DNA from 2 places in the Paenarthrobacter sp. NPDC089322 genome. Region 2 is predicted to be linked to the other one. Evidence: riboswitches for the same ligand, from Rfam matches in the RefSeq annotation. Region 2 holds a riboswitch; the other holds the start of a gene.
The links. A riboswitch is a leader RNA that binds a small molecule or an ion and turns the genes downstream of it on or off. The one in region 2 is predicted to bind glycine.
Positions count from the first base shown of each region.

Region 1: it holds a riboswitch for glycine, as region 2 does, so the genes downstream of both, gcvP (aminomethyl-transferring glycine dehydrogenase) here and gcvP (aminomethyl-transferring glycine dehydrogenase) in region 2, are expected to answer to the same signal.

Region 1 is NZ_JBFBGW010000004.1:46,188-53,734, forward strand. It holds gene AB0N65_RS05900 (amidohydrolase) at 1-363, opposite strand, end outside; gene AB0N65_RS05905 (cyclodeaminase/cyclohydrolase family protein) at 519-1,160, shown strand; gene AB0N65_RS05910 (MFS transporter) at 1,176-2,726, opposite strand; gene AB0N65_RS05915 (helix-turn-helix domain-containing protein) at 2,801-3,340, shown strand; glycine riboswitch at 3,436-3,533, shown strand; gene gcvP (aminomethyl-transferring glycine dehydrogenase) at 3,718-6,585, shown strand; gene gcvT (glycine cleavage system aminomethyltransferase GcvT) at 6,598-7,547, shown strand, end outside.
Region 2 is NZ_JBFBGW010000027.1:2,459-10,005, reverse strand. It holds gene speB (agmatinase) at 1-173, opposite strand, end outside; gene AB0N65_RS19370 (PucR family transcriptional regulator) at 338-1,903, shown strand; glycine riboswitch at 1,990-2,089, shown strand; gene gcvP (aminomethyl-transferring glycine dehydrogenase) at 2,248-5,121, shown strand; gene gcvT (glycine cleavage system aminomethyltransferase GcvT) at 5,133-6,278, shown strand; gene gcvH (glycine cleavage system protein GcvH) at 6,299-6,682, shown strand; gene glyA (serine hydroxymethyltransferase) at 6,679-7,547, shown strand, end outside.

The DNA of each region.
Region 1 (7,547 bases), on a different contig from region 2:
ATGTTTGTTCCGTGCAAGGGTTTCCACGGCGCCGATGAGGCATGTGACGTGCACGTCGTGGCCGCACGCGTGCATGACAGGTACCTCCCGCCCGTCATGGTCGACGCCGACTGCCGCACTTGCGTAGTCCAGTCCGGTTGCTTCCTTGACGGGCAAGGCGTCCATGTCGGCACGAAGCATGACCACAGGGCCCGGTCCGTTGTCCAGGACGCCCACTACGCCTGTCTTTCCAATGGCCCGATGCACCAGCAACCCCAGGTCCTCGAGGTGGCCGCTGACGATGTCGGCGGTTCTGACCTCCTGGAAGGACAGTTCAGGATTCGCATGCAGGTCGCGATAAAGCTCTTCAAGGTCAATGTTCATGAGGTCTGCCCCTACTGTTCAACGCCCGGGTCCGGCCAGTGTATCGAGCGGGACCGTTGTTGGCCCGGGAAGCTCATGCGTTGTCAGGCCCGATCCACGTGTTATCGCACGTGATTGGAGCGCAGAACAGGCTCCACAATGACAGACTGGGCTGCATGGCTGCTTCCGATGAGATCACCACGCAGAATTCCACGGTGGAGGAATGGACCGAAGGTTTGGCCCAATCCAGCGGTTCGCCCGGGGGTGGGGCCGGGACAGGAGTGATGCTGGCCATCGCTGCCTCCCTGACCTCCATGGTCGCGGGTTACTCCGACAATGCGGGAGAGGAGTTGCTGGGCAGGGCACGCACTCTGCGGGAGGCTGCCCTTCGGTTGGCGGATGAGGATTCGGTTGCTTCCAAGGCTTTTGGTGCGGCGTTCCGACTGGCCCCGGGCCCCGGGCGCGAGGAAGCCATCCATCAGGCATCCGTGAAGGCGGCGAAGGCTTCCGCTGCATTGGGCGAACAGGCGATGGATGCCATCGAGGATTTGGGCTGGCTTGCAGCAAACGGAAATCCGGCACTCATTGCCGATGTGGTGGTGGCGTTCGGGGCGCTCCGGGCGGCCATTGCCGGAGCGCGCACCAACGTCAGTTTCGATCTCGCTGCCCTTGCAAAGGACGGGACCCCGCTTGAAGAAGTCCGGTCGCAGCACCCCGGACTGTGGGAAACAGTTGGGCGGCTGAGCGATGCCCTGGACCGGATCGACGAACTGACAGCACAAGTGGACAACAAAGCTGCCCCGACTGACGCGTTGTGAGGCCTCGGCTGCGGCTTACTGCGCCTTGGGCACACGCCGGAGTACGACGGCGGCAAGCACCGCCGCGCCTGCCATCAGTACCAGCCCAATCGCCGCCGTGATGTGGACACCCGATTCGAAGGCAACCCGTGCGGCTGTCGTCAAGGCTTCCGACAGGGGCGCGGGCAGTGCAGCAGCAGCGTCCACGGCACCGGCCAGTGTCTCACTCGACTTTCCGGCAGCTTGCGAGGACAAGCCGTCCGGGATGACCAGGTTGTGCTGGTAGGAAGCCGTCAGGATGGAGCCCAGAACGGCCGTACCGAGGAGCGAACCGAGCTCATAGCCGGTCTCCGAAATCGCGGATGCGGCTCCGGACTTCTCGGCCGGTACGGAGGCGAGGATCAGATCGTTGGAGATGGTCTCTGCCGCGCCGACACCCACGGCCAGGACCGTCAAGGCTGACAGCAGGAATACAGGGCCGCTGCCGTGATCACCCATGGTGGCCACGAGATAACCCACAGCACTCAGGCTCAACCCGCCGGCCACCACGAATCCCGGCCTGATCCGTTTGACCAGTGGCACAACCAACAGGCCGGCAATGATCGTGGCCAGGAGGGCCGGAATCATGGCGATGCCGGCCTCCATGGGTGACTGGCCTTCAACGAGCTGGAGGTGTTGTGCGAAGAAGTAGATGAAGCCGGTCATGGAGAACAGGGACAGGACGTTGGCCACGATGGCCGTGCTGAACACCTTGTTGCCGAAAAGTTGGACATCCAGCATCGGGCTTTGGAGTTGCCTCTGGCGACGAACGAACAGGACACCCATGGCCACCCCGAAGACCATGAAGGCCATGGCCGAAACTCCGAAGCCGTGCACGGCGGATTCCTTGATGCCGTAGACGAACGGAGCCATGGTCAGGACGGAGAGAGCAATGCTGGGCATGTCCACACGGCCCGGGTTGGCGTCCTTCGACTCCGGAATGAGGGCCTTACCGAAAGCGAGGAGCGGGAGCAGGAGGAACGTTGCCACAAGGAAGACGGCACCCCACCAGAAATGCTCCACGAGCCAGCCGCCGAAGATCGGGCCCAGTGCGGCACCGCCGGAGAAACCGGCAGCCCAGACGGCGATCGCAAGCCTGCGACGGTTCGGATCGGTGAAGATGTTCCGGATCAAGGACAGGGTTGAGGGCATCAGCATGGCGCCGAAGACCCCAAGGGCGGCGCGTCCGGCGATAAGCCATTCAGCGGAAGGCGCGAACGCCGTAGCAGCCGAAACCGCAGCAAAGCCGGTGCTGCCGACCAGGAGCAGCCGCCGTCGTCCGATCCTGTCCCCGAGGTTGCCCATGGAAACCAACAGCGCTGCCAGCACGAGGGGGTAGGCGTCAATGATCCACAGGAGCTGTACGCCGCCAACGTCCAACGAACGCGCGATTTCGGGCAGGGCGAACGTGAGCGCGGTGTTGTCGACGGCCACCAGCAGCACCGGGAACATCAGGAGTGTCAGGGCCATCCAGTCACGCCACGGAGCTGCCGTGCCCTTGATGGGACGAGCTGAGCGGGGTGCAGGGGTGGAGGACGACGTGAACATGACGATTACTGTACCGTCTGGACGGTATAGTTTCAACTTCGAAACTGCATGTCTGATAGGGAATGATTGAACCCATGCCACGAAAACCAGTAGCCAAGGACTCCGTGCTGGACGCCTTCGAAGCCCTCCTCATTGAGGTAGGGGAGCGGGCTGCCACCCTGGACGCGGTCGCCAAACGGGCGGGCGTTTCCAAAGGCGGGCTGCTCTACCACTTCCCCAATAAGGAAGCGCTCATCAGCGCGCTACTGGAACGCCTGGATTACCTCGCGCTGGAAGATACCGAGCAGATGAAGGTGGCTCCTGATGGCGCCGCCGCATACTTCATCCGCTCATCGCTGTGGGCCGGTACTCCCATGGACCGGGCGTTCGTGGCTGCCACCCGGCTTGCCGAGGTGGCGCATGAGGAAACCCGACGGCGGTTCGCGGCCATCCAGCAGCGGTGGCTGGACGTCCTTGCCGTGGATGTCGGCCCGGAAGTCGCCAAAGCGGTCAGTTACATGGGCGACGGCCTGTACTTCAACGCCATCTTCGAGGGCGGACAGGAAGCTGCCGACGGCGGGCGGGAGGCCGACGTCGAAATCCTCCTGAACGTGCTGCAGCGGCTGCGAAAGTAGCCCTCCCTCACCATTTGCGGCGGCGCCCGCCGCATAGGACAATTAAGCCTTGGTGGCGTGCCTTCCCAGCACCCGCCGACAACTTAATAAGCCTTTGATCTGCGGCGGGAGAGTCCTGCAAGCACGAGATGCAGGCGCCGTAGGAGCAAATCCTCCCCAGGAATCTCTCAGGCCCACGCACCGCCGCGGCGAGGCAACTCTGGAAAGCAGCAGGCATCCAGGCGTCACCACCGGCGCCCTGAATGCTGTGCTCACCGACGGTGCAAGCGGCTGGTTGTGTAAACAACACGCGGAAACTCTCAGGTCCAATACAGAGCGGGGAGGAACCCGAGTCGCTGCGGCGTACCCAAACGCCGCCCAAGTATTGGAGTTCCTTCGTGACGGTTAGTTCTGCCTCCACAACCTTCGTCGACCGGCATATCGGTGCCCGCCGCCAGGCCGACATTGAGACCATGCTGAAGTCGGTCGGCTACGACACTGTCGACTCGCTGGTCGACACCGCGGTTCCCAACGACATCCGCCAGGACGTGGCACTGACCCTGCAGAACGCTCTGAGTGAGGTAGAAGTCCTCGCGGAGCTCCGTAAGCTTGCAGCGAAGAACAAGACGGCTGTCCAGATGATCGGCCAGGGCTACTTCGACACCATCACCCCTCCGGTGATCCGCCGCAACATCCTTGAATCCCCGGCCTGGTACACGGCCTACACCCCGTACCAGCCTGAAATCTCGCAGGGCCGCCTCGAAGCACTGCTGAACTTCCAGACCATGGTCCAAGACCTGGTGGGACTCCCGATCGCGAACGCCTCCCTGCTCGATGAAGCCACCGCCGTGGCCGAGGCCGTCCTCATGATGCGCCGGGCGAACAAGAACAAGGCAGCCCAGGACGGCAAGACGGTCCTCGACGCCGATTGCCTCCCGCAGACCATCGCGATCGTGAAGGGCCGTGCCGAAGCCCTCGGTTTCGAGGTGGAAATTGCCGACCTTTCCGAGGGCCTTCCGGAAGGTGCCATCAACGGGATCGTCCTGCAGCAGCCCGGCGTGTCCGGCCGCGTGTTCGACCACTCCGCCGTGATCGCCGAAGCGAAGGAGCGCGGTGCCTTGGTCACCGTTGCCGCCGACCTCCTGTCCCTCACACTCATCACCCCTCCGGGCGAGCAGGGCGCCGACATCGCCGTCGGTTCCGCGCAGCGCCTGGGCGTCCCGCTCTTCTTTGGCGGCCCGCACGCCGCGTACATGGCGGTCCAGAAGGGGCTCGAGCGTTCCATGCCCGGCCGTCTGGTGGGCGTTTCCAAGGACGACGCCGGCGTCCCCGCCTACCGCTTGGCGCTCCAGACCCGTGAACAGCACATCCGCCGCGAGAAGGCGACCTCCAACATCTGCACCGCGCAGGCCCTCCTGGCCATCGTCGCGTCGATGTACGCTGTCTACCACGGTCCGGAAGGCCTGAAGGCCATTGCCGAGACGGCTCATGGCCATGCCCGCACGCTGGCTGCTTCCTTGAAGGCGGCAGGCGTTGAGGTCCTGCACGGCTCCTTCTTCGACACCATCACCGTCCGCGTTCCCGGCAAGGCCGCATCCCTGGTGGCTGCTGCCGAGGCGCGCGGTATCAACCTGCGCAGCATCGACGCTGACATGGTGGGCATCTCCGTAGACGAGACAACCACGACGGCGGTTGTCGCCGACGTCGCTGACGTCTTTGGCGCTTCGGTCAGTGAAGCCGTTGAAGGCTTCGCGCTTGAGGCTTCCGTTGAGCGTTCCAGCGGATACCTGCAGCACCCGGTGTTCAACACCCACCGTTCCGAGACCCAGTTGCTCCGCTACATCCGCAAGCTTTCGGACCGCGACCTCGCGCTGGACCGCACCATGATCCCGCTGGGTTCCTGCACCATGAAGCTGAACGCCACGGCGGAGATGGAGGCCATTTCCTGGCCCGAGTTCGCCTCGATCCACCCCTTCGCTCCGGATTCCCAGACGGCTGGTTGGCGCGAACTGATTGCCGACCTTGAGGCACAGCTGACGGAGATCACCGGCTATGACCAGGTTTCCATCCAGCCGAACGCCGGTTCCCAGGGTGAGCTTGCAGGCCTGCTCGCGATCCGGGGCTACCACCTGTCCCGCGGCGATGATCAGCGCAACGTGTGCCTGATCCCGGCCTCCGCCCACGGGACGAACGCGGCTTCGGCCGTGCTCGCCGGCATGAAGGTTGTGGTCGTGGCCACGGCTGCCGACGGCACCATCGACCACGCCGACCTGAAGGCCAAGATCGAGGCCAACCGGGACGCCCTTTCGGCCATCATGATCACCTACCCGTCCACGCACGGTGTTTACGATGCCGACGTCCGTGAAGTGTGCGATGCCATCCACGAGGCCGGCGGTCAGGTGTACATTGACGGCGCCAACCTGAACGCCCTGGTTGGCCTGGCCCAGCCCGGCAAGTTCGGCGGCGACGTGTCCCACCTCAACCTGCACAAAACCTTCTGCATCCCGCACGGCGGCGGCGGACCCGGCGTGGGCCCCGTTGCCGCCAAGGCGCATCTGGCTCCCTTCATGCCGGGTGATGCTACGTCGTGGACCGAAGGCAACGATGTCCCGATCTCGGCATCCCGTTTCGGTTCTGCCGGCGTCCTGCCCATCTCCTGGGCTTACGTGAAGCTCATGGGCGGCCAGGGCCTCACCGAAGCAACCAAGTCCGCGCTGCTGGCGGCCAACTACATCGCGGCCCGCCTCAATGACTACTTCCCGGTTCTTTACACCGGTGAGGCCGGCCTGGTTGCCCACGAGTGCATCCTCGACCTCCGCGAACTCACAGCCAAGACCGGGGTGACTGCCGAGGATGTGGCCAAGCGCCTCATCGACTTCGGCTTCCATGCCCCGACTCTCGCCTTCCCGGTTGCCGGGACTTTGATGGTGGAACCGACGGAGTCCGAGGACCTCGTGGAAATCGATCGCTTCATCGAGGCCATGATCACTATCCGCAAGGAAATCGACCAGGTGGCGCACGGCGACTTCTCCGTGCAGGAGTCCCCGCTTCGCCGCGCGCCCCACACGGCTGCCGCCGTCGTAAGTTCCGACTGGGACCGTGCGTACCCGCGCGAGCAGGCAGCCTTCCCGGTCCACCACCTCAAGCAGGACAAGTACTTCCCGCCGGTGGGCCGCATCGACGGCGCGGCAGGCGACCGCAACCTCGTCTGCTCCTGCCCGCCCCTTGAAGCGTTCGAGGACAACACCGCAGACTTCGAGAACTAAGGGGTTCCGGAAATGACTGAGAACTACACCGCACTTTACGAAGAGCACAAGAAACTCGGCGCGTCCTTCACCGACTTCGGTGGATGGCAGATGCCCCTCAAGTACACCTCCGAGCTGGCTGAGCACCACGCGGTCCGGAAGTCGGCGGGCCTGTTCGACCTCTCCCACATGGGCGAGGTCTGGGTCACCGGACCGGAAGCCGCTGCGTTCCTGGACTACGCCCTGGTGGGAAAGATCTCCGCCATGGCCGATGGCAAAGCCAAGTACTCGCTGATCTGCCAGGAAGACGGCGGCATCATCGACGACCTCATTGTTTACCGACGTGGTCCGGAGAGGTTCCTTGTGGTGCCGAACGCGGGCAACGCTGCGGTTGTGGCCGCTGCCCTGCTCGAACGTGCGGCTGATTTTGATGTTGCTGTTGAGGACGCCTCGGCCGAGACCTCTCTCATTGCGGTCCAAGGCCCGCTCGCCGAGGCCATCCTACTGCGTTTGGTTCCTGCGGAACAGCACGCGCTGGTCACCGGACTGAAGTACTACGCTGCGGTTGAAGTGCCGTTCACGTTCGACGGCGGCACCCAGGACCTGCTGCTGGCCCGCACCGGGTACACCGGGGAAGACGGCTTCGAAATCTTCGTGGCCAACGAATCCGCGGCTGCGCTGTGGCAGGCCATCTCCACGGTGGCTGAAGAAGGCGAGCTGGTCCCGGCCGGACTGGCCTCACGCGACTCGTTGCGCCTCGAGGCGGGTATGCCTCTCTACGGCAACGAACTCTCCCGCGAAGGAAACCCCTTCGCTGCCGGGCTCGGTCCAGTCGTGGCCCTGTCCAAGGAAGGCGACTTTGTTGGCAAGGAAGCCCTGGCTGCTTTGAAGGCCGCGGGTGCGGGTGTGACCAGCGGACGCAAGCTCGTGGGCCTCAAGGGACTCGGACGCCGCGCCGGGCGTTCGCACTACCCGGTGCTGAA
Region 2 (7,547 bases):
CCAAAACGGGCGCCTGGCCGGAAGGAGGTTCCGCCGTCGAACGGTACGCCGACAATTGCGATGTCGTAGTCCGGTACGCGGTCGATTTGGGGGAGCCGGGCGAAGGTGCCGAGGCCGGCGTAACGGGGAACTTTCGTTGCGTCGACAGGGCCTACGGGCTGGTGCGTTGTCATGGCTGGTTCCTTCGATTGCTGGGGTGCTCGCCGTTGAGCGGGAAGTACGTAATCCAATTCTTGGTGACACGCATCACGCAGGATAGCGGTACATTGACTACAAATGGCCGAGGCACTTAGACAAACGTCTAAGTCCCCGAAAACGCAAGGAAGAGAAGCTCCTCATGGCGATCACAGTCTCCGAACTCGTGGCCGAACCGCAGCTCGGACTTACCCTTCTGGCAGGATTCCGAGGCGGCGACAACCGCATCACCTGGGCCCACACATCGGACCTCCCCAGGCTGTGGGAGTGGGTGACCGGCGGAGAGCTCATGATGACCAACGGGATGTCCATCCCGGCTGACGCTGCGGGGCAGGTGGCGCTCGCGGAGGCGTTGGTGGACTCCGGAGCCAGCGCTTTGGCCATCGGCGAGAAAATGCATGCGCCTACGTTGCAGTCCGAGTTCCTGGCCGCATGCGACAGCTTGCCCCTTCCGCTGATCACCATCCCGTATCCCCTTCCCTTCATCGCGATCGCCCGCTCGGTTGCCGAGTCTTCGCTGCTGGAGGAGTCGCGGCGGTTGCGGCAAACGGCACGGGTCTATGACTTGTTGAGGACCGCCGGCGCTTCGGAAGACCATTGGCAAAGCCTCGTCCAGCGGCTGGCCACGGAACTCGACGCGGAACTGTTCATCGTGGACCGCCGCTGCCTTCACCCCTGGCATCCCGACGGGCAACCCCTTCCGGTGTTCCTCGCCGAGGAATGGTCTCCGCTTCCCGGCCATGCCTCCGTGACGGGGAAGAATTTCCAATGGCACCGCATCCGCGGCCGACACGTCCTGACCATGGACATTCCCACCCACTCGAACGCGCTTCTGGTGGTGCTGCCCAACAGCGAACCGCACCCGGACGCCGTCGTACTCCTGCACGCCGCAACCGTGCTGGGACTGCAACTTTCGCGCATCGTGCTGTCGCTGGAAGGCCGGCACCGGCTGGCGGGAGAGTTCCTGCTGCAGGCGTTTGATGGCCGTTTGGGGACCGCGGAAATGGAAAGCAGGATGGTCGCTTTCGATGTTCCGCCCCAGGACTTTGTGGTCGCCTCGATCTCAGCGGAGGGCATCGGCTCTGCGGGCGGCGGCGATTCAACGCCCGGCGTCGATTCAAAGCCCGACGGCGATTCAAAGCCCGACGGCGGCGGGCTGGCCAGCGTGCACATCGACCTTTGGCGGCACGGCCTTGCAGCGGCATCGCTCAGGCGGAACAACCGTCTGCACGTTGTCCTCGCCGCCGATGTTGCGGACGATGCGTTGGCCCACTGCGCAGGGGCCAACGTGAGCATCGGCGTCAGTTCCCGTGCAGGTGTCGCCGCTATCCAGCGCGCCCTGCAGGAGTCACTCTGGTCCCTCGGATCAGCGCGGGCCAACGAGCTTGGCCTTGCCCGTTACGCTGAGGGTCCCACCTGGCTTGGACTGACCAGCTTCGAAGAAGGCGCGGCCTTGGTTCGCCGCTTGCTGGGCCCGATCTTCGACTACGAGCAGAGCGAAGAAGGCGATCTTCTCATCACTTTGCGGACGTACCTGGACTCACAACGTTCCTGGCAAAAGACGGCGGCAGCACTGTTCGCGCACCGGCAGACCATCATCTACAGAATGCGGAAAATCGGCGAACTGACTGGGTTGGACATGGGCGAAACGTCCACAGTGGCGCAGCTCTGGTTCGCCTTGCAGATCCACGAAGCCCTGCGGAGCTGACGGCTGAGGCTCGATGCGCTGCTTGCGTTTCTTCCTGGGGACCAGCTATGGTGTGAACCGTGTCACCCAGGTGGCGCAAACGCTTTTGATCTGCGGCGGGAGAGTCCTGCCGGGTACATCCAGTCAGGCGCCGTAGGAGCAAATCCTCCCCAGGAATCTCTCAGGCCCATGTACCGCCGCGGCGAGGCAACTCTGGAAAGCAGTCCGGGCAACCGGGCTCACCGACGGTGCAAGTGGTCATGGCCAAAAAGTCAGTCCACGGAATCTCTCAGGTCCAATACAGAGCGGGGAGGAACCCACATTCATCGTGGCGCTCACACGGCGCCTGAATCATGGAGTTCCTCTTGACTGTTCACTCAACCCCCACCGCCTTCGCGGACCGGCATATCGGCGCCCGCCGCCAGGCCGACGTTGACACCATGCTCAAGGCCATCGGCTACGACTCTGTCGACGGCCTTGTGGACGTTGCCGTCCCCGATTCCATCCGCCAATCCTCGCCGCTCACGCTTCAGAAGGCGCTCAGCGAAACCGAGGTCCTCGCTGAGCTTCGCAAGCTGGCCGCCAAGAACAAGACAGCCGTCCAGATGATCGGCCAGGGCTACTACGACACCGTCACGCCGCCGGTGATCCGCCGCAACATCCTCGAATCTCCCGCTTGGTACACGGCATACACCCCGTACCAGCCCGAGATTTCGCAGGGTCGCCTCGAGGCACTGCTCAACTTCCAAACCATGGTCCAGGACCTCACAGGACTGCCGATCGCCAACGCCTCCCTGCTGGATGAAGCCACCGCCGTGGCTGAGGCCGTGCTGCTGATGCGCCGGGCGAACAAGGACAAGGCCGCGAAGGATGGCAAGACTGTCCTCGACGCCGACCTCCTCCCGCAGACCATCGCGATCGTGAAGGGCCGCGCGGAAGCGCTGGGCTTCGAGGTTGAGGTTGCGGACTTGTCCTCCGGGCTGCCCGACGGCGACATCAACGGGATCGTCCTGCAGCAGCCCGGTGTTTCGGGCCGGGTCTTCGACCACTCCGCCGTGATCGCCGCGGCGAAGGAGCGCGGTGCCCTGGTGACGGTTGCTGCCGATTTGCTGGCGCTCACACTCATCACCCCTCCCGGCGAGCAAGGCGCCGACATCGCCGTCGGAACCGCGCAGCGCTTCGGGGTCCCGCTGTTCTTCGGCGGCCCGCACGCGGCTTACATGGCGGTCCGGACGGGCATGGAGCGGACGCTTCCGGGGCGCATCGTGGGTGTGTCGAAAGACAACGCCGGCGTGCCCGCCTACCGCCTCGCCCTGCAGACCCGCGAGCAGCACATCCGCCGCGAGAAGGCCACGTCCAACATCTGCACGGCCCAGGCATTGCTCGCGATCGTAGCCTCGATGTACGCGGTCTACCACGGCCCCGACGGCCTGAAGGCAATCGCAGAAACGGTCCACGGACACGCGCGTGTTTTGGCCGCCACACTCCAGAAGGCCGGCCGCGAACTCGTCTCTGATTCCTTCTTCGACACCCTCACCGTCCGCGTCCCGGGCAAGGCCGACAAGGTGATCGGCGCGGCCGAAGCCCGCGGCATCAACCTGCGCAGGATCGACGAGGACACCGTGGGTGTTTCCGTCGATGAAACCACGACGCCGGAAGTCCTCTCCGCGGTGGCCGTCGCCTTCGGCGCGGGTCCGGTAGGGGACGCGGCCGGGTTTGAGCTCCCTTCCTCGGTTGTCCGGACCTCTGATTTCCTGCAGCACCCGGTGTTCAACACACACCGCTCCGAGACGCAGCTGTTGCGCTACATCCGCAGGCTGTCCGACCGGGACCTGGCACTGGACCGCACCATGATCCCGTTGGGTTCGTGCACCATGAAGCTGAACGCCACGGCGGAAATGGAGGCCATTTCCTGGCCGGAGTTCGCTTCCATCCACCCGTTCGCGCCGGATTCCCAGACAGCTGGTTGGCGCGAGCTGATTGATGGCCTGGAAGCCGACCTGACCGAGATCACGGGCTATGACCAGGTTTCCATCCAGCCGAACGCCGGTTCCCAGGGTGAGCTTGCAGGCCTGCTCGCGATCCGGGGCTACCACCTGTCCCGCGGCGATTCCCAGCGCAACGTGTGCCTGATCCCGGCATCGGCGCACGGGACGAACGCGGCTTCGGCCGTGCTCGCGGGAATGAAGGTTGTTGTTGTGGCCACGGCTGCCGACGGCACCATCGACCACGCCGATCTGACCGCGAAAATCGAAGCCAACCGCGACGTGCTCTCCTGCATCATGATCACTTACCCGTCCACGCACGGTGTATATGACGCCGACGTCCGCGAGGTCTGCGATGCCATCCACGAGGCCGGCGGCCAGGTGTACGTCGACGGTGCGAACCTGAACGCCCTGGTTGGTCTGGCTCAGCCGGGCAAGTTCGGCGGCGACGTGTCCCACTTGAACCTGCACAAGACGTTCTGCATCCCGCACGGCGGCGGCGGACCCGGCGTGGGCCCTGTTGCAGCGAAGGCACACCTGGCGCCGTTTATGCCGGGTGATGCCACCAAGGAAGCGCACGAGGAAGGCCATGGCGTTGCCATCTCGGCATCCCGCTTCGGTTCTGCCGGCGTCCTGCCGATTTCCTGGGCTTACGTCAAGCTCATGGGTGGCGAAGGCCTCACCGAAGCCACGAAGTCCGCCTTGCTGGCTGCCAACTACGTTGCTTCACGTTTGGATGAGCACTTCCCCATCCTCTACACGGGCGAAGGCGGACTCGTGGCGCACGAATGCATCCTGGACCTCCGCGACTTGACCGCCCGCACGGGTGTGACGGCTGAAGATGTGGCCAAGCGCCTCATCGACTTCGGTTTCCACGCCCCGACGCTCGCCTTCCCGGTGGCCGGAACATTGATGGTGGAGCCGACGGAGTCCGAGGACCTTGCGGAAATCGACCGGTTTATCGAAGCCATGATCACCATCCGGGCCGAGATCGAACAGGTTGCTGCCGGTGATTTCTCCGTGGAAAACTCCCCGCTCCGCAACGCACCCCACACGGCAGCCGCCGTCGTAAGTTCCGCCTGGGACCGTGAGTACCCGCGCGAGCAGGCCGTCTTCCCGGTGCCGAGCCTGAAGCAGGACAAGTACTTCCCGCCCGTGGGGCGCATCGACGGCGCGGCGGGCGACCGCAACCTCGTCTGCTCGTGCCCGCCGCTCGAAGCGTTCGAGGAAAACACAGCAGGCTTTGAGAACTAAAGGATCCCGACATGTCTGAGAACTACACCGCTCTCTACGATCAGCACAAAAAGGCCGGCGCGTCCTTCACGGACTTCGGCGGCTGGCAGATGCCGCTCAAATACGAATCCGAGCTTGCCGAGCACCACGCCGTGCGTCAGTCCGCAGGGCTGTTCGACCTCTCCCACATGGGCGAGGTCTGGGTCAGCGGTCCGGATGCCGCAGCTTTCCTGGATTACGCGCTGGTGGGCAAGTTGTCCGCAATCGCGGTTGGAAAAGCCAAGTACTCGCTGATCTGCGACACCGACGGCGGCATCATCGATGACCTCATTTCCTACCGCCGCCCGTCTTCCGAGGGCAGCGACAAGTACCTCGTGGTCCCCAACGCGGGCAACGCCAAGGTTGTCGCTGCGGCTTTGCTTGAGCGTTCTGCGGCGTTCGATGTTGCGGTGCAGGACGCCTCTGCCGAGACGTCGCTGATCGCGGTCCAGGGCCCGCACGCCGAGGCCATCCTGCTCACCCTGGTTCCGGCGGAGCAGCACTCCCTGGTCACGGAGCTGAAGTACTACGCGGCGGTTGAGGTGCCGGTAACTTACGACGGCGGCACTCAAGACCTGCTGCTCGCCCGCACGGGCTACACCGGCGAAGACGGCTTTGAGGTCTACGTTCCGAACGAGGACGCCCCTTCACTGTGGGAGGCGCTGCTCGAGGCCGGCGAAGGACACGGGCTCATCCCCGCCGGCCTCGCAGCCCGCGACTCGCTGCGACTTGAGGCCGGAATGCCCCTCTACGGCAACGAACTCTCCCGGCACGTCAACGCCTACGCCGCCGGCCTCGGGCCCGTGGTGGCCTTGGCCAAGGAAAGCGACTTTGTGGGCAAGGAAGCATTGGCTGCGATCAAGGCGGCCGGTGTCGGGGACACGATCGGGCAGAAGCTCGTCGGCCTCAAAGGCAAGGGTCGTCGCGCCGCACGAGCGCACTACTCGGCCCTCAAAGACGGTTCCCTGATCGGCGAGGTGACCTCAGGGCAGCCGAGCCCCACGCTCGGTTACCCGGTCGCGTTGGCGTATGTCGACGTCGAACATTCCGCGGTTGGCACGGTAATTGACGTGGACCTCCGGGGGAAAGCCGAGCCATTCGAGGTTGTGCCGCTGCCGTTCTACAAGCGCCAAAAGTAGTCACGAGAGAAGGAATCGATATGAGCAAAGTTGTTGCCGAGCTGAAGTACTCGGCTGAGCATGAATGGGTTGCCGTTGATGGTGGCGGGACTGTGGGGATTGGGATCTCCGCTGTGGCCGCCGACGCGTTGGGCGACATCGTGTACGTGGACCTGCCCGAGGTCGGTTCGACCGTGACTGCAGGGGAGACCTGCGGTGAGGTGGAGTCGACCAAATCGGTGTCGGATCTGTACTCACCCGTCACCGGTGAGGTAACCGAGATCAACGACGCCGTCGTCGACGATCCCGCCCTCATCAACAACGACCCCTATGGTGCCGGCTGGCTGTTCAAGGTTGCCGCCACGGAAGAAGGGCCGCTCATGACGGCAGAAGAGTATGCAGCAGCCAACGGAGGAGAGCTGTGAACCCTGTTTCCGTAAGTGACTTCGAGCAGGTTGTGTCGGCGTCGTTGGACGCTGACCTGGCTGCGCTCGACCCCGAGATCGCGGCCAAGATCGACGACGAACTAGGCCGCCAGCGCGACGGCCTGGAGATGATCGCGTCCGAAAACCACACCGCCGTGGCTGTCATGCAGGCGCAGGGTTCGGTGCTGACCAACAAGTACGCCGAGGGCTATCCGGGTAAGCGCTACTACGGTGGCTGCGAGCACGTTGACGTCATCGAACAGCTGGCCATCGACCGCATCAAGGCCCTGTTTGGCGCCGAGTACGCGAACGTTCAACCGCACTCCGGCGCCCAGGCCAACGCCTCCGTGATGCACGCACTCATCAAGCCTGGCGACACCATCATGGGCCTGAACCTCGCCCACGGCGGCCACCTCACGCACGGTATGAGGATCAACTTTTCCGGCAAACTCTACAACGTGGTTCCGTACGGGGTTCGCGAGGACACCCACACCGTGGACATGGCCGAAGTCGAGGCCCTGGCACAGGAGCACAAGCCTGCACTCATCGTGGCCGGCTGGTCCGCTTATGCGCGGCAGCTGGACTTCGCGGAGTTCCGCCGGATCGCTGACTCTGTGGGCGCATACTTGATGGTGGACATGGCGCACTTCGCCGGTCTGGTCGCGGCGGGGCTGCACCCCTCGCCGGTTCCGCACGCTCACGTCACCACGTCCACCACGCACAAGACCCTCGCCGGTCCGCGCGGCGGCATCATCCTGAGCAACGACGCCGACATCGCCAAGAAGATCAACTCCGCAGTGTTCCCCGGCCAGCAGGGCGGACCGCTGGAGCACGTGATCGCGGGCAAGGCAGTTGCCTTCAAGAT